DNA from 2 places in the Micromonospora sp. NPDC005205 genome. Region 1 is predicted to be linked to the other one. Evidence: riboswitches for the same ligand, from Rfam matches in the RefSeq annotation. Region 1 holds a riboswitch; the other holds the start of a gene.
What was found. Region 1 has a riboswitch for cobalamin ahead of ABZU43_RS32015 (CbtB-domain containing protein). Riboswitches for the same ligand answer to the same signal wherever they lie in the genome.
Positions count from the first base shown of each region.

Region 1 (8,827 bases):
GCAGGCGCTGAGCAGGGCGGTCGCTGCGGCCGCGGCCAGGATCGCCTGCACGCGCAGGAGTCGTCCTCGCGTCCGCCGGCTGGTGGTGGTGTGTGCCATGGTGTGTGTCCTTCCTCGTTCGGACTCTCGGAATGGCATGTCAACCCCGTGATTCCAGCCGCCGGCGGCGGTACTGGTCGAAGTAGACGGCGGCCCAGATGATCACGCCGACGATCACCTGCTGGTAGTGGATGCTGATGTCGAGCAGGACGGCGCCGTTGCGGACCAGGGCGATGAGGAACGCGCCGATGATGGTCCCGACGATCCGGCCCTGCCCGCCGAACAGGCTGGCTCCGCCGATGACGGCGGCGGCGATGACGTCGAGTTCCAGTGAGATCCCGTAGTTGGGCTGGCCGGAGTTGACCCGGGAGGCGGCGATCATGCCGCCCAGCCCGACCAGCACGCCGGCCAGCACGTACACCCCGGTCAGGTGCCGCCCGACCCGGATACCGGAGCGGCGGGCCGCCTCCAAATTGGAGCCCATGGCGTAGGTGTACTGACCGAAGCGGGTCTGGGAGAGCAGGAAGGCGACCCCGACGGCGACCAGGACGGTGATCACCACGGCGAACGGAATGCCGAGGATCTGCCCGTTGCCGAGCAGTTGGAAGGACCGGGGAAGGCCGTAGACGCCGACCGCACCGGTGATGATGAAGACCAGGCCTCGGCCCACGGACATGGTCCCCAACGTCGCGATGAACGGCGGAATCCGGGCCACCGTTACCAGCAGCCCGTTCAGCAGCCCGGCCAGCGCGCCCACGCCGATCGCGACCGCCGTCGCCGCCCAGAGCGAGAAGCCGAGGTCGCGCACGACCATCGCGCCCAACACGCCGGCGAGCGCGGCGACCGACCCCACGGACAGGTCGATGCCCTTCGTGATGATGACCATCGTCTGGGCGGTGGCGATGATGGCGATCACCGCCGTCTGGGCCCCGATGTTGAAGAGGTTGTCCGCAGTCAGGAAGTAGGGACTCGCGAAGGTCAAGGCGATGAACAGGACGACCAACGCGGTCGCGGCGGTGAACTCGGAGACGGCGTGGGAGATCCGTTCCCGGAACCAGTCGCTGAGTTCGCCGCGCTGTGTGCCGGCGGTTGCCTCGGCGCTACTCATCGTCGGACCTGACCTCCTCAAGCGTGGCGCCGGCGTCCGACGGGGACCCGCCGACGAGCCGAACGTCTGTGAGCGACCGACCCCGCTCGGCCGGCGGTGCGGCGAGGTGCCCGCACAACCTTGGAGATAGGTCGGATGTTTCCCGCGATCAGGCGTTACCTTGCCACGCATTCACGTATGTTGCCAAGGTCTTGCGGGCATGTTTTGCCATCGTTACCTGTGCCATCGAAGCCATACGTCTGACCAAATCGACACCGACTGCCACCGCCAGCATGTTATCGATAACATGCTATGTCCCCAGGCCGAAAGGCGCTGCAGTCTCAGGACGGGGCCAGCTGGTAGACACGGCCGGCGGTCCGGCGCCAGATCGCGGCCCGCTCGTCGTCGGACAGCGGGTCCAGCAGGTCACCGAGGACGGCGACCCAGCGGTTGTACGAAGTGGCGAGCAGGCACACCGGCCAGTCCGAGCCGAACATCAGCCGATCCGGCCCGAACACGTCGAGGGCGTGCTCGACCGCGGGCCGCAGGTCGGCCGCGGTCCAGGACCCACCATCCACTTCGGTCACCAGGCCGGAGAGCTTCGCCGTGGTGTTGGACTCGGCCGCGAGCGCCCGCAGGTCGCGCTGCCAGTCGCCGAGATCGGCGCGTCCGAGCGGGGGCTTGCCGAGGTGGTCCAGGACGAACCGCACCTGGGGCAGGTCGCGGACGAGCCGGACGGCCGCCGGCAGCTGACGGTGGCGCACCAGGAGGTCGAAGGCGAGACCCGCGGCACCGACCGCGGCGATGCCGCGCCGCACCTCGGGGCGATCGAGATAGGTCGGGTCGGGTTCGGACTGGACCAGGTGCCGGATCCCGACCAGCCGTTCGCCGCCGCGCGCCCCGCGTAGTCGGGCGAGGCGACGGTCGACATCGGCCGCGGTGAGGTCGACCCAGCCGACGACCCCGGCGACGAGCGGGTCGTCGGCCGCGATGCCGAGCAACTCGGGCGTCTCCGACCGAACGGCGACGGACTGGACGACCACGGTCTGGGTGACCCCGGCGGCCCGGGTCGCCGGGGCGAGCTCGACCGGTGTGAAGTCGTCGTCGATCGCGGCCATGGTGTGCGGATCGATCCAGGGCTGTGGGTGCCGCGCCCGGACCCAGAGGTGATGGTGCGCGTCGACGATGCCCGCTCGTCGCGCGACCTCGCCGGTCGTCACCGGACCCGTCCCTGGCGCGTTCTCGTCCACAGCACACCCCGCCCCGCCGCTGATCGAACCCTCCGGGTCAACCCGGAGCCACGGAGCCGATCTGGCAGATTGACCATGTTAGCGGTAACAGCCTGTTGTCGAGTCCCGAACGCGCACCACGACCGGCCTCCGGCAGTGTCGCCTTTTGGTCTGACGAATCCACCCGGCACCTGCGGCTGGTCCGCCTCGTCGACGCGCCGGTGCACTGACGCGTCCGGGGCACGGGTCCGGGTTGACCGCCTGAGGCGGCACCGATACCGTCGACGCACTATCTGCGGCGACGCGAGGGAAGCCGGTGTGAATCCGGCGCGGTCGCGCCACTGTGAGCGGTTCCCCAATCACCATCGGGGTCCGCGAGCCAGGACGCTCGGTCGTCCGCAGCCTTGCGATGGGGACGCGTCATCCCTGGGGAGGTTCGTGTATTCATGTCTAGCTCCGCTACCAGCCAGCCGGTGGTGCACCCCGCTGGCAGTGCCCGTCTCTTGTGGACTGCTCTGGCGACCGTTGCCGCGCTCGCCCTGCTGACGTATCTCGTCGCCTTCGACCAGGGGGCGGTGTCGCGCAGTGGGATGTACCTGCACGAGCTGATGCACGACGGCCGGCACCTGCTGGGCGTCCCGTGCCACTGACCACCACCAGCACTCCCCCGTTCCTCGCCGTCCTCGTCCGCGGGCTGCTGGCCGGCCTGATCGCCGGCCTGCTCGCCGGGGCGTTCGCGTACGTCGCCGGCGAACCGCACGTCGAGGCGGCCATCGCCATCGAGGAGGCGGCGACGCACGCCGAGCCTGCCGTTGGTGCGCACGATCACGAGGACGCCCTGGTCAGCCGGACGGGTCAGCGGGGCGGCCTCTTCCTGGCCACCGCCCTGTTCGGGGCCGCGATGGGTGGCCTGCTGGCCACGGCGTACGTCCTGCTGGCCCGGCGGCGGCGCGGCGACGACGACGGGCGGTGGGGTCTGCTGCTGGCCGGCGCGGCGCTGGTCGGTGCGGTGATCGTGCCGTTCCTCAAGTACCCGGCGAACCCACCGGCGGTCGGCGACCCGGCCACCATCAACCAACGGACCGTCACCTACCTGTTGATGGTGGTGCTCGGGCTGGTGGCCGTGTGGGCCGGCTCGCTGGGCTACCGGTCGGTCGGTGCCCACGCGCCGACGTGGCTTCGCGCCGCCGCGGCCGTGGGCGGCTTTCTCCTGGTCACGGCAGTGTCGTACGTGGTGATGCCCTCCTTCCAGGAGGTTCCGGCGGACTTCCCGGCGACCCTGTTGTGGAGTTTCCGGTTGGCCTCGCTCGGCACCCAGGTCGTGCTCTGGACCGGCATCGGCCTGCTGTTCGCGGCCCTGATGCACCACGAGCGGCGTCGCCGGGCCGGCACCGCGCTGCCGAGCACGTGACCGGCACCAGCCTTCGGCTGGTCGCCCACGCTCACACCGCCGCGCTGCGCCGGGCCCGCTTCGGCGGTGCCGGCGACGGCCTGGACGAGGGTGGCCTGCGTGCCACGCTCGCCCAGGCCCACGCGGGTGCGGACCGGCGTTGGCCCCTCGGGGAGAACGCCACCTGCCTGTCCAGCCCCGCGGTGGCCGCCCGACAGACCGCCGACGCCTTCGGCCTGCTGCCGACGGTCGAGACCGCGTTGGCCGACTGTGACTACGGGGACTGGTCCGGGCGATCGCTTGAGGAGGTCGCTGAATCGCAGCCGCAGGCACTGCACGACTGGTTGTCCGCCCCGGACTGCGCGCCGCACGGCGGTGAGTCCGTCACGGCGGTGCGGGATCGGGTCGGCAGCTGGCTGGACGCGCAGCACCGGGCCGGTGGACGAGTCATCGCGGTCACCCACCCACTGGTGATCCGGGTCGCGGTGGTGCACGCCCTCGGCCTTCCGATGGCGACGTACCGGCAGGTGGACGTCGAGCCGTTGGCTGTCGTCCGGCTCACCAGCCAGGGTGCGCGCTGGCACCTTCGACTGGGCGGATAGCGAGCAGGTCGAGGTCACACCGAACGGCGTAGGCCGTGCCCACTCCTGGTGGGCACGGCCTGCGCCTGTGCGCCGCTTGCTCAGTGCTGCCGAATGGGCAGGTGCAGCTCGACCGGCTCGGGCGGGAGGTCGTCGACACCGGCGGCAAGGGCCTGCTCGTGGCGGCGGCGCGCTGAGGGCAGGGCGAGTGCCGCGAAGACGGCCAGGACCGCGACGCCCGCGCACACCCAGAAGCCGGCGGTGAACGCCGTGTCGGTGGGTAGCCCCTGTGGGGTGCTGTTCGAGGTGATGACGGCCGCCACGACCGCCGCGCCGATGCTGCTGCCGATGGTGCGGGCGATGGTGTTGACGCCGCTCGCCTCGCCGGTCTGCCCGGCCGGGACGCTCTCGATGATGGCGTTGGACATCGCCGCGAACGCCAGGCCGATGCCGGCGCCGGTGAGCACCCCGGAGAGCAGAACCTGCCAGGTCGCGCCGTGCCCGAGCGCCGGCAGCACGAACGCGACGACGACCGCGACCGTGCCGAGGAACATCGGCACCTTGGGGCCGAAGCGACGGTCCAGCAGACCCGCGAGGGGGCCGAAGACCACCATCATCAGGACGGTGGGCAGCAGGAAGAGGCCCGCCTGGGACACCGTCTTGCCGAACCCGTACCCGGTGGCCGCGGGGAGTTGCAGCAGGGTCGGTACCAGCACGAACGTCCCGAACATCGCGAAACCGAGGATCAGGGCGACGAGGTCGGTGGCCCAGACACCGCGGATCCGCATCAGGCGCATGTCGATGAGGGGCTCGCGTACCCGCAGCTCGACCCGGACGAACACCACCATCGCGACCACGCCGAGCAGGAACAGGCCGATGGTCTTCGACTCGGTCCAGCCCCAGCCCTGCCCCTTGCTCACGGCCAGCAGCAACGAGACCAGCGACACCGAGAGGATGGCCGCGCCGAGCATGTCGAGCCGTCCGGGCGTGCGGACCCGCGACTCGGGCATCCCGAAGATGGTTCCGAGCAGCGCGACGACGACGAGGACCAGTGGCAGCCAGAACAGCCAGTGCCACGACAGGTGCTCCACGATCGGGCCCGCGGCCACGATGCCGACACCGGCGCCGACCCCGAAGATCGCCGACAGCAGGCCGACGGTGACGCCGACCTTCTCCCGGGGCAGTTGGTCGCGGACGATGCCGATCGAGAGCGGCAGGATCGCTCCGGCGGCTCCCTGTAGCGCCCGCGCGACGATCAGCACGGTCAGGTTGGGGGCCAGAGCGGCGAGCAGTGTGCCCGCGGCGAGGGCCGCGAGGACGCCGATGAGGACCCGGCGCTTGCCGACCATGTCACCGAGACGTCCGAGGATGGGCGTCAACACCGAGGCGGCCAACAGGTACGCAGTGAGCACCCAGCTGATGTCTCCGGTCGAGACGCCCAGGTCCCTTCCGATGGTCGACAGCGCGGGCGCGACCAGCGACTGGAGCACCGCGAACGCCAGGCCGCCCAGCGACAGGTACAGCACCAGGAGGCTGCTGTTGGCGCGCGGGGCGGCGCCGGACGCGGAGTCGAGGTTCGTCGACTCCTCGATGGTGTGGGTCATGAGATCCCCGAACTAGATGTAAACGTTTGCTGACTTAGCCAGTATCCGCAGCCCGGGACTCATGTCAACAGTCGTTTACGTCACCTTCGGGTCGTACCGGACCTTGCAGTCGACAGAAAGTCAACATATGTTTACTTACCGGCCCGAATCGAGCAGCGGATGGGCGGACGGCAACCCACCGACTCCGCGCCAGAGCGACAGGAAGGACGCGTCGTGACAGCAGAACCGCCTGTCCCCGCGACCAGCAACACCGCCGGCGAACCGGCCCAGCGTCGCCGTCGGGACGCGGCCGAGACCCGGCAGTTGCTGCTCGACGCCGCCCGCCAACGCTTCGCCCGGGACGGCTACGCGGCCACCACCGTCCGGGACATCGCCGACGACGCGGGCGTCAACGTGGCGCTCATCAGCCGCTACTTCACTTCCAAAGGAGGCCTGTTCGAGGCGTGCCTGCGTGCCGCTGGCGACGAACTGGGCCGAACCTACGGTCAGACGCCCGCCGGCCGGGTGCCCGAAGCCATCGCCCGGCACATCGCCGGCCTCGGCGCGGCCGGCCTGTCGAGCCAGCTCGCACTGCTGTTGCGGTCGTCCGGGGACGCGGAGGCCGACGAGATCCGGCGTGGCGTGCTGGTCCGTTCCAGCGAACAACTGGCAGCGGCTCGCGGGTGGCGTCCCGGCGATCCGGACAGCCAACAGCTCCTGCTCCACGCCCAGATGGCCCTCGCCGCCGGCATCGGAGTCGCGGTGCTGCGGTCGTCGATCCGGCTGGAACCGCTGAGTTCAGCCACCGAGCATGACCTGGTCGGGCCGCTGCGCGACCTGGTCGACGCGCTGCTGCCACCGCACTGAGCGCTGGCCGAGAGGCCGATCACGGGACCCGGCGCGCGCCGTTCGGGCTGCCAGCGCACGGACGATCAGCCGACGCGGGTATGGACCAGGGCGGCGGCGCGGCCCAGGGCGGACTTCTCGACCGCGGAGAGCGCGGGGTCGACCCGGCGCAGACCCACGGCATGTCGTAGTTGGCTGACCCGGGGTGCTTCGGCGCGTTGCTGAAAGGCGTCGAGGCCGTCCCGGGCAAGATCGGCGAGCTGCGGGTCCGGGCTGACCGCCACCTCGGCGAGAATGAGAGCGGTCATGGCCACGTCCAGGTCGGCTGGGCCCTCGGTCGCGTTACGCCAATCGATGAGCACCGGCCCGCGCGAGGTCACCATGACGTTCTGTGGATGCAGGTCGAGGTGCAGGACGCGGTCCGCCGGATCGGCGCTGAAGCGGGCCGGCAGGCTGTGGAGGCGGTCGTGCAGGCCCACCAGTAGGTCGGCGGCCGCGCCGATGCCGGTGCGCCCGGCGAGCATCGACGCCAGGAGAGTCTCGCCGTCGAGTCGTTCGAGCACCAGGTCGGGCCCCTGGGCGTCGTACACCACGGGCACCGGGTAGCCGGCGGCAGCGACGTACGCCATCAACGCCGCCTCAGGCTCGCTGTCCCCGCCCTGGCGGTAGCGGCGCAGCACCCGCGACTCGTCGAGCACGTAGACGTCGGCGTCGCGGCCCGAGGCGAGCAGCGCGTGATCGTCCATGGCAGACGACGCTAACAGTGTGTTGCGCGACAGGCGCGTGGGGCGGGCCGTGATCACGGCCCGCCCCACGCTGCGTTGTCCCCGGCTCGGTGCTAGCCGGTGACGGTGAACGGTCGGGACACCGTGGTGGCCGACGTGGCGCCGTTCAGCGTGACGCTGGTCGCGCCCGCCTTCGCCGCGCCAGGAACGCTGACTGTCGCGCCGGAGATGACGCCGTCACCGTTCGCGCGCACTGTGCTGACCGCCAGTCCGGTCCCGAAGGCGATCGTGACCACCTCGTTCGGCGCGTACCCGGAACCGTCGACCATGATCGACGTGCCGCGCGGGCCCGAAGTGGTCAACAGCGAAACCCGCGGCTGGTAGGTCCGCGCCTGCGGCTCCCCGGTCACCTGGACGGTGGCCGTGGCCGGCGTACGCGAGGACGCGCCCGTCGCGGTGACGGCGTACCGGCCGGGTTGCGCGTCACCGGAGGTCGGCACCGAGGCGCGGACCGTTCCCGTCGCGGAGGCCGCGACCTTCAACGTCCGGCCCGGGTCGGTGCCGACGTTGACGGTCACCTGCTCACCGGCGGCGAACCCGCTGCCGGTGACGGTGATCGCGCCGCCGGTGGTGACGGCGCCGGACGCGGACAGCGTGATCGCCGGCTGCGATCCGCCCCGAGCCACGGTCACGGTGAAGGATCCGGTGCTGCTCGACAGCGTGTCCCACGCGGTGACGCGCACCGTGTAGGTGCCCTCCCGTGCGTAGGTGTGCTGGCCGCTCATCGCACCCGACGCGCCGATCGTCACATCGTCCGGAACCGTGCCGTCACCCCACTGGACGCGGGCGCGGTATCCCGTCGTACCGGGAACGCCGCCGGTCACCGCACCGAGGTTCGCCGCGAGGGCCTGGCCGGCGGTGGCCGTCTGGCTCTTCGGGGCGGCGGTCGTCAGCGCCGGGGCGGGCGTGCCGTCGTTGGCCACGGCGAACACGTGGATCCGACCCGCCGAGCGAGGGTCACCGGTCTGCGTCGGCAGGGTCACCGACACCAGCGTCCTGCCCGCCGGAATCTGGTACGGCGCGGTGGCGAAGAGGAACGGCTGGGCGCCGTCGCGGTTCGTGCCCTGCAACCGGTACGCCGTCCGGGTGACGATGATGTTGCCGTAGGACGGGGTGCCGTTGGCGTTGCCGCCCAGCGTCCAGTCGCTCAACTGGATCGGAATGCTGGCCGTGCTGCCGTCGCTGAACGTCGCCGTGCCGGTGGTGCTCTGGTTGCCCTGCGTTCCGGCGCCGATGAACGAGATGCTCTTCGCGTCCTCCGGAAGGTCGAGGACGACGCTCGCCCCG
Region 1 covers NZ_JBEXHV010000031.1:32,818-41,644, reverse strand. Annotated here, with positions in the region: gene ABZU43_RS32030 (ABC transporter substrate-binding protein) at 1-99, opposite strand, end outside; gene ABZU43_RS32025 (ABC transporter permease) at 140-1,147, opposite strand; gene ABZU43_RS32020 (amidohydrolase family protein) at 1,468-2,346, opposite strand; cobalamin riboswitch at 2,612-2,767, shown strand; gene ABZU43_RS32015 (CbtB-domain containing protein) at 2,802-3,005, shown strand; gene ABZU43_RS32010 (CbtA family protein) at 2,996-3,766, shown strand; gene ABZU43_RS32005 (histidine phosphatase family protein) at 3,763-4,347, shown strand; gene ABZU43_RS32000 (MFS transporter) at 4,428-5,930, opposite strand; gene ABZU43_RS31995 (TetR family transcriptional regulator) at 6,144-6,776, shown strand; gene ABZU43_RS31990 (phosphotransferase) at 6,842-7,501, opposite strand; gene ABZU43_RS31985 (GH92 family glycosyl hydrolase) at 7,594-8,827, opposite strand, start outside.

Region 2 (8,827 bases), on a different contig from region 1:
TGCACACCTCGCCGTAGATAGTTGAACGTCTATGAATATGTCGACTGTCCTGCTGCTCCGCCTTCCTGTCAAGGCACGAACGGCAGTCCTGCCGCCGGCAGGACAACGGACAGCCCGCCCATGGCTGATCGTCCCGGCAGAAACCCGAGCGCCGGGTACGCGACCCCACAATGTGGACCCGGCGAGTGGGCAGATCACCAGACCGACGGCCATCAGTCAGCCTGCGAGACACAGCGCGGGGGCACCCTCTCGTGATGTGGACGCCGGTAGCGGTAGTACCAGCTTCTCAACTAGCAGCAGTCCCCACTCGGGGCTGCAAATCCGGTCACGCAGCCAGGCGGGTCCATGCAGGTCCGAACCCAGAGCCAGCCACGCTGCTCCCAGCCTGCTCCCCACGTAAGCCGCACATACGGCGAAGCCCGTTACCGGCTACTCCGGCAAGGGGCTACTGACCTGCACGAACTGAGAGTGGGCGATGCTGGTGTCGAACCAGCGACCTCTTCGGGGTGAAACAGGACGCCACACCCTCTTTGACCTGCGCAAACGTGGAGCCACAGAAAAGGGTGGGCACAGTTGAGTGACCTTCGATGCCGTTGGACGCAGTTCAAGACCGTTCAGAGCACCCTGTTGCTCCCAACCTGCTCCCCCGGACCGGGCTCGCGGTAGCCAGTGGCGTAGGCGACCACGATCGCGGGCACTGATCCGTTGACTTTCTGTCACTTCGGGTGGTGCTCATCGGCCCGGCGGTCATTGCAAATTCATGCTGTTTCTGTGCTTCGCTCAGTTGCTGCAGCCTCCGAAGCACCCCTCCCAGTTCATCGAACGAGGAGGCTGTTCCGAATCTCATGCCCAGCCGGCCCATGAGTCCCAGTGAAACTCTCAGGTAGCGCGCCGCGATGCTGTGGGCCGAGGCGACCTGACAGCGCCGATGTTGCTGAGGGCGAGCGCGATGTCGAATAAGCCCATTTCATCGTGACGGGGCTGGTCACGGCGGTGGGGTGGGGGCAGGGATCGACGTAGGGCGAGGCTCCCGGCAAGACACCCAGGATCCGATGCTCCAACCGGAAGCCTCGCCGTTGTCTACCCTGCCGCGATTCCCCTGTCCGACCGCGCCCTCAATTGCCTCGCTGGCCTGATCCGCGAACACCGAACGCAGGTAGCGCCTGGCCGGCCGTTCAACAAGTTTGACCCGAGTACCACGCGTTGGATACGGCGTTGGCGCCGCCGATGTCCCACGTTCCCGGACCGATGCACCATGTCCAGTCGTCGCGGGGCCACGTCGCGTCGACGTAGATGAGCACATGGGTGTTCCCGCAGTGGTTGTACCAGGCCGTCACCGCGTCTTCGTAGTAGCCGCAAACCTGCGCGGCGACGTCCTCGCTGCCGGGCTTGGCCTGCTCCGAAACCGCGGTGGTTTCGGGTTGGGACAGGCGGGAGCTGGCGCCCGGACTTGCCTGTGCCACGGTCCCGGACAGGGTGAGTGCGCCGAGGATCGCGGTCACTGCCGAGATCCGAAACGCCGTTCTGTACCCCATTTTCACAATGGTCTCCTGTCAGCCGCCGCTGCGGCCTCGATGATGCTGCTGGCTGCATGAAGTGATCGATGCACTTCCTCGCGCTCCTTCCATCGCGAAAACACGGATCGATGTAACACGCTCAAGTGAATCTTCTTCTGTAAGCCGGAATCAGATTCAACCCTGACTGAGCGGACTTCCTAAGATAAGAGTGCAGGACACAGCCGGGTCTGTCGTTACTGGTGAGCGCACAAGTCTTTAGTCTGCGCGTACTCTCGCGTACTGCTCGCGGAACTGGCGTGGCGAAAGACCGTAGGCGTTGCGGAACGCCTGGCTGAAGTGCGCCGGGCTGGTGAACCCCCACTGGGCGGCGATCGCGTGGATCGGGCGCGCGCCTAGTTGGGGGTTGGCGAGGTCGCGTCGGCACTGCTCCAGGCGACGCTCGCGGACCCAGCCGGCAACCGTGCGCCCTTCCTCGTGGAACAGCTTGTGCAGGTATCGCAACGAGATGTGATGCACTGCGGCAATCGCGTCCGGTGTCAGGCGCGGATCGCCGAGATTCTCTCGGACGAAGGCGTGGATCTGAGCCATCAACGCTCGACGTCGGGTGTGGGAGGGCACCGCACTTTGGACGTCCAGCGCGTTTGCCAGTGCCGCTGTCAACACGTCAATGGTGAGGGTGGACAGCTGGGCGGCGTCCAACGGACTGAGTTCGTCCATGTGCCGGGCAAGGTGCAGCAGGAATTGTGAAGATAACGCGCCGATACCTTGGGCGCCGGGGATGCGAACTGCGCTCAGGCGCCGCAACTCCCAAGGGGGCAACGGCAGTAACAAACGCGGGAAGCGCAGAAGCAGCAGCTGACTAACTGGCACATCCGGGCTGAATTCGGCCAGGTAGGGCCGGGAGGTGTCATACAGAATCAGATCCCCCACGCCGAAATCTGTGCGCTGGCCGTCTTGCGTGATCATGCCGCCACCGCGCACAAGGCAGCCCAGCTTGAACACCTCGGGATCGGCCTGCCGAATGAGCTTGGGAGTGCGGTGGACCGAGTGCGGCATCGTGGTCATTAATGTCGCCTGCACGGGACCGAACTCGCTGATTCCGACCTGAGCTCGAAATCCGGGCTCCCACTGCGATTCACACCGTAAATCGTAGGGCACCCAGAGCTTCGAGTTCACCTCGCGCCAGAAGGCGAACCCGTCTTCAACCGGGACCTCGGTGGTGCTGACTACGTCCATGACTCACCTTCGCACTGTCGCTGCAGGGGTCAGATCACGATAGCCTGGCGTCGATATACCGGCGTTGCGAGTTATGGCGCGGGTCAGGCATTGAGGGCTTTTCATCGTGATGGGCCTGGTCGCGATGGGTGGCGGGCAGCGTATGTCGAGATAGGACGCGGCTCCCGGTAAGACAGCAGGCGACCAAGATCCGATGCCCCAACCGGGAGCCTCACTGTGCTGTCTCACCCGTCTACGGGTCGCGCTGTCCGGCCGCACTCTGAACCACCTGGCCGACCTCATCCGCGCCGAACGCACCCGCCGCCGCGGCATCGAGCTCCCGCAACAACGCGGCGCACATAAGCATCCACACTCTGCGTGATCGGGACTTGACGTGGACGCCATCCCATCCGACCAGATCGACGGCGGGGCGTTCCTCAGACCGCGCCGGCGCCGCGACGGGCGCACCGCGCACGGGTCAGTCGTCTTCGGCACCGTCGAGCAGCGCGCGCCGCAGCGCCAGCCGGTGCTTGCGGCGGATCTCCGCCTCGCGGTACCGCCGCCGGTCACCGTCGGTCTCCGGTAGCAGCGGCGGCACCGTACGAGGCTGGCCGTCGTCGTCGATCGCGACCATGACCAGGTGAGCGGTGGCCACGTCGGTGGGCGGCACCGCCCGGTCCCACCGGTCGGCGGTCACCTTGACCGCCACCTCCATCGAGCTGCGACCGGCCCAGGTGATCCGGGCGTCGACGTGCACGACGTCGCCGACCCGCACCGCGCGCAGGAACGCGGTCTCGTCGATCGCGGCGGTGACCGCCGGCCCGTCGGAGTGGCGGGCGGCGACCACCCCGGCCACCGAGTCGATGAGATTGAGGATCCGGCCGCCGTGGACCGTACCCATCAGGTTGGTGTGATGCTGGTCCATGATCTGCGACAGGGTCAGGTGCGACGCCGACGGCGCTCGGCCGGCGATCGTGGTGGTGTCGTGCACAGCGGTAGTCCGTCCCTCGGGAAACCACACCGCCGGAACACGGGCACACGCTGACGAGGACACACCGGCGCACACCGCCCGGCACGTCACCCGCTCAGCCCACCCGCGAGGCCGACGGCAGCGCACACGGTTGTGTACGCGGCGCGGGCAGGTCTTCGGACTCGCGGGCCCGACCGGCTCCACGCCGGTCCCCTACTGGCCGTCGCTTCCCAGGCCACTGGCCCAGTGCTGATGACGGCGGTCGTTCCCACTCACCGCTGCGGGGCAGCCCCGGATTCCCACCGGGTTCCCTCTTACGACGCCCAGCCGGTCACGACGGGGCGAACCAGCGCCACCGGGAGCATAGCTGGCCAGGGGCGACGGCCCCTCAGCCCGGCCGACCACCCGGGAGGTGTTCGGCTTTAGCCATGTGAGGAAAAAGTTCGTCACCTCTTGTAAAAAGTCTCAGCCCAGTGAGGATATTCAGATGCGTCGTCACCCTCAGATTCCTGGGCGGGTGGTCTCGGGCCTCCTCGCGCTCCTCCTCGCCTCGGCGGTCGCTCTCCTCGCGTCCGCCCAGCCCGCCGCAGCTCACGGGACCCTCGCCATGTCCACACCGGCGAGCGGCGCAACCGTGCGCGAGCCGTTGACGTCGGTGCAGCTGTTCTTCACCGAGAAGGCCGCTGCCAACGCGTTCTTCACGATCACCGCGCCGGGTGGCATCCGGGTCGACAATGGCTGGTCGTACGGGGAGCCGAAGCCGCTGGACAAGCCGGTGCGCGAGTACTTCCTGGTCAACGGCCAGTTCGAGCCACGCGAGTACACAACCGGGTTCCCCGCGACGGTGGCGGTCGCGCACCTGCCAGCCAAGGGCCAGTACTCGGTGAGCTACCTGTCGGTCGCCTCGGACGGGGACCCCGTACGCGGCACCTTGACCTTCCGCTACGACGGGCCGGTGACGGCGGCGCCCAAGGGGTGGAGCCCGCCGTCGACCCAGCCAGATCCGGCGCTGTTGGCCACCGCCGAGCAACACGGGTCGTCCGGGCAGGCGTCGGCGGTGCCGACAGTCGCGGCCGAGACGGCGGTTCCGCCGTCCGCGGCAGCGGCTGCGCCGACCGGATCGACTGACGAAAGCGGCCCCGGAGCGGTCGCGTGGGTCGGCCTGGCGGTGGTCGCGGTGGCGGCGGCGGCGGCCGGATTCGTCGTCTGGCGTCGGCGGACGACCCCCACCGGCAGACCCGCCGGCCGGGGCCGTACCGCGTCGGCGACATCCGCTCGACGCGGCGCCGGCACCCGTCCCGGGACCAGGACCGCCGGCACCAGGATCGCCAGCGCCAAGGCCACCGGCGCCAAGGGCGCCGGTAGCAAGCCCGCCGCTGCCAGAACCGGCGGCGGCAGAGCGGTCGGTGGCAGGACCGACGCAGACAGGAGCCTCGCGGCGACCGGCAGCGGTACGCAGACCTCGGACGGTAAGCGGCGACCCAGCGCCGTGCCGGCCGCGCGTAAGGACACCGCCGTCGTCGTGGCTCGGACCGGCGTCGCTGTCGATCCAACTCCGACCGCTGAGGACGCGAAAGCCCCCGCCACGACGGACAGTCGACTGCCCGTCGACTCCGGGGCATCGCCCGACCCGGATTTCGCCACGGCGACGCCCGGGTCCCGGCTGAGCAACACCAGCCTGGCACTGTTCGTCGGTACCCTGGTGCTGGCCCTGCTCGGCGGGTTCGGGTTGGCGCGCATCAGCGGCAACGAGGGCCCGGCCGCCAACAACGCCCGGCAGCCGGCGGGCGGTCCGCCCGCCTCCGGCCCGGAAGGGTCCGCGGCCGACGGACACCAACACCCGGCGGGCACCGGGCCGCACACGCACCGGGGCGACGGCGTCACGGGCGAGACGCTGGCCACCGGGACGACCGTCAGCGCCGGCGGGTACACGCTGCAACCGCTGGAACGAACCCAACCCGCCGGGGTACGCGCCGACTACCGCTTCCGCATCGTCGGCACCGACCGGCAGCCGGCGACTCGCTTCGCGGTCGTCCACGACAAGCCGTTGCACATGATCGTCGTGGGCCGTGACCTGAGCGGCTACCAGCACCTGCACCCGACGATGGCACCCGACGGCACCTGGAGCGTCCCCATGACGCTGGCCCGACCCGGCGGCTACCGCGTCTACGCCGACTTCTCCGTCACCGCTGCCAACGGCACGCCGCTGCCGCTCGTGCTGGGCGTCGACCACACAGTGCCCGGTGCGCACACCCCGACCGCGCTGCCGCCGGCACAGGCGCAGGCGACGGCTGGTCCGTACACGGTGTCGATGACCGGCACCCCGACGGTGGGGGTGACGGCGCCGATCCACTTCCAGGTCGCCAGCGCCGACACGGCAACGCCCGCGCAGCTGGAGCGATACCTTGCCGCGTACGGGCACCTGGTGGTGGTTCGTGAGGGTGACCTCGGCTACGTGCACGTGCACCCCGAGCCGGAGCTGGTCGACGGGACTGTCAAGTTCTGGCTGACCGCGCCGAGTTCAGGCCGGTACCGGGCCTTCTTCGACTTCCAGGTCGCCGGCAAGGTGCACGCCGGGGAGTTCACGATCAACGTTCCCTGAGCCCGGAACTTTCTCCCTGCTGCGGCCGACCAACCTCCCAGCAGCAACCATCGGAGGAAGAACACATGCGCGCCACCAGCCCGAACGTTTCACGCCGCCGCTCGGCCGCGATCCTCGCCGCCGCGATCCTGACGGTGGGCGCCGCCGGGTGCGGATCGTCCGACTCTCCGTCGACCGCGCAGACGAGCCCGTCCGCGTCGGCCCCGGCCAACCCGGACGCTGGTGTGCTCGGCATTCGTGACCCGTGGGTGAAGGCGGCCGACAAGGGCATGACGGCGGCCTTCGGGACCCTGGTCAACGACGGCGACAGCGATGTCACGGTGACGGGCGCCACGAACCCCCTGTCACCGATGGAGCTGCACGAGATGACCATGAAGGACGGCAAGATGGTCATGCAGGCCAAGCAGGGTGGCGTCGTGATCAAGGCCAAGAGCACGCATGCGCTGGAGCCTGGCGGCGACCACCTCATGCTGATGAACCTCACCAAGCCCGTTCAGGCCGGCGACGAGTTGACCTTCACGCTGACCTTCGCCGACGGCAGGACCCAGCAGTTCAGCGCCGTGGCCAAGCCGTTCACCGGGGCGCAGGAGAGCTACGCCCCCGGGCACGGTCAGCCCATGCCCGGCGTGAGCGCCACGCCGGAGATGAGCATGAGCCCGTCATCGTGACGCAGACGCCACCCGTCCGGCCGATGAGCAGGCGCGGCCTGCTCACCGGCGGTGCCCTGGCTGCCGGAGGGGCCCTGGCCGGCGGCGCCGCCATCGCCACGACCCGAACCGGCAGCGGGCAACCACCGGCCGCCGCCGACACCACGCCGGTGGCGAGCGTCGGCGGCCTGGTCGAGCCGTTCCATGGCGCCCGGCAGGCAGGGGTGTCCACCGAACCGCAGGCGCACGCGTCGTTCGTGGCGCTCACAGTGCGGGCCGGCACCGACCGGGCCGCGCTGGGCCGGATGTTGCGGCTGCTCACCGACGACGCCGCCCGGCTCACCCAGGGCCGACCCGCGTTGGCCGACACCGAGGCCGAACTCGGGCTGCTGCCGGCACGGCTGACAGTGACCTTCGGCTTCGGGCCGGGCCTCTACCGGGCGGCCGGCGTCGCCGACCGCCGGCCGGCATCAGTCACCGAACTGCCGTCGTTCCGCATCGACCGACTTCAGCCGGCCTGGTCCGGCGGTGATCTGCTGCTGCAGATCTGCGCGGACGACGCGATCTCCGTCGCCCACGCCCAGCGGGTCCTGATCAAGGACAGCCGCCCGTTCGCGACAGTGCGGTGGGTCCAGCAGGGCTTCCGACGCAGCCCTGGTGTCGAGCCGGGCGGCCACACCCAACGCAACCTGTTCGGTCAGCTCGATGGCACCGCCAACCCCAGACCCGGCGCGCCCATGGACACCGCGCTCTGGGTCCCGGAGGGCCCGGCGTGGCTGCGCGACAGCACCACACTGGTGCTCCGGCGGATCAGCATGAACATGGAGACCTGGGACCTGCTCGGCCGGACCGACCGCGAACTCGCCGTCGGGCGACGGCTCGACACCGGCGCCCCGCTCACCGGGACCGCCGAACACGACGAACCCGACTTCGCCGCCACCGACGCCAACGGCCTCACGGTCATCCCCGACTTCTCGCACATGACCCGCGCCCACGTCACCGACGACCGGTTGAGGATTCTGCGCCGGCCCTACAACTACGACGGGGTGCCGACGGCCGAGGGCCACGCGGACAGCGGCTTGATCTTCGCCTCGTACCAGACCGACATCGCACAGCAGTTCCTGCCCATCCAGCGCCGGCTGGCCGACCGGGACCTGCTCAACGAGTGGACCACTCCGATCGGCTCCGCTGTCTTCGCCATCCCGCCCGGATGTCGTCCCGGCGGTTGGATCGGCGAGCAGGTGCTCGGATGAGCGTCCCCTCCTGTCCCGCGGCCGTCCGACTCGGCGCGGCGGTGCTCGCCGTCCTCGTTGCGGTGCTCATCCCGGCCAGCCCGGCCTGGGCGCACAACTCGCTCCGAACGGCCACGCCCGCTCGGGACGCGACACTGCCGAGCGCACCGACCGAGGTCACGCTCGAATTCATGCAGCGACTCGACCCCGCGTTCACCACCATCGTGCTCACCGACGCCGCCAAGCGGAAGCTTCCCACCGGCGAACCGGTGGTCACCGGAGCGAAGAGCACGATCCAGGTGACCGACCCCCTGCCGAACGGGACATACACGGTCGCCTACCGGGTCGTCTCCGTCGACGGGCACCCGGTTCAGGGTTCGTACCCGTTCACGGTGGCCGATCCCTCGTCGAGCGCCGCGCCAGTTGTCGCCGTCAGCGCGTCAGCGCCCGCCCCGCCCGCCGCCGGGGCTGCGTCCAGCGACGGTCCGAGTGCCGGTGTCCTCACTGCGGCTGCCGCGCTGGCCCTTCTCGTCCTGGTGGCGGCTGGGCTGCTGTGGCGACGGGCGGCCCGACGCTGATCCGACCCGCCCCCGTGCGGTCGGCTCGCCTCATCACCTCATGCAGACGACCACCGTCATCGCCCC
Region 2 covers NZ_JBEXHV010000004.1:131,660-140,486, forward strand. Annotated here, with positions in the region: gene ABZU43_RS10370 (DUF6355 family natural product biosynthesis protein) at 1,176-1,502, opposite strand; gene ABZU43_RS10375 (helix-turn-helix domain-containing protein) at 1,773-2,753, opposite strand; gene ABZU43_RS10380 (acyl-CoA thioesterase) at 3,211-3,723, opposite strand; cobalamin riboswitch at 3,852-4,068, opposite strand; gene ABZU43_RS10385 (copper resistance protein CopC) at 4,190-6,304, shown strand; gene ABZU43_RS10390 (copper chaperone PCu(A)C) at 6,370-6,972, shown strand; gene ABZU43_RS10395 (Dyp-type peroxidase) at 6,996-8,204, shown strand; gene ABZU43_RS10400 (copper resistance CopC family protein) at 8,201-8,761, shown strand; gene ABZU43_RS10405 (cytochrome c oxidase assembly protein) at 8,802-8,827, shown strand, end outside.
Region 2: linked by a shared signal. The riboswitch ahead of ABZU43_RS10380 (acyl-CoA thioesterase) and the one ahead of ABZU43_RS32015 (CbtB-domain containing protein) in region 1 are both predicted to bind cobalamin.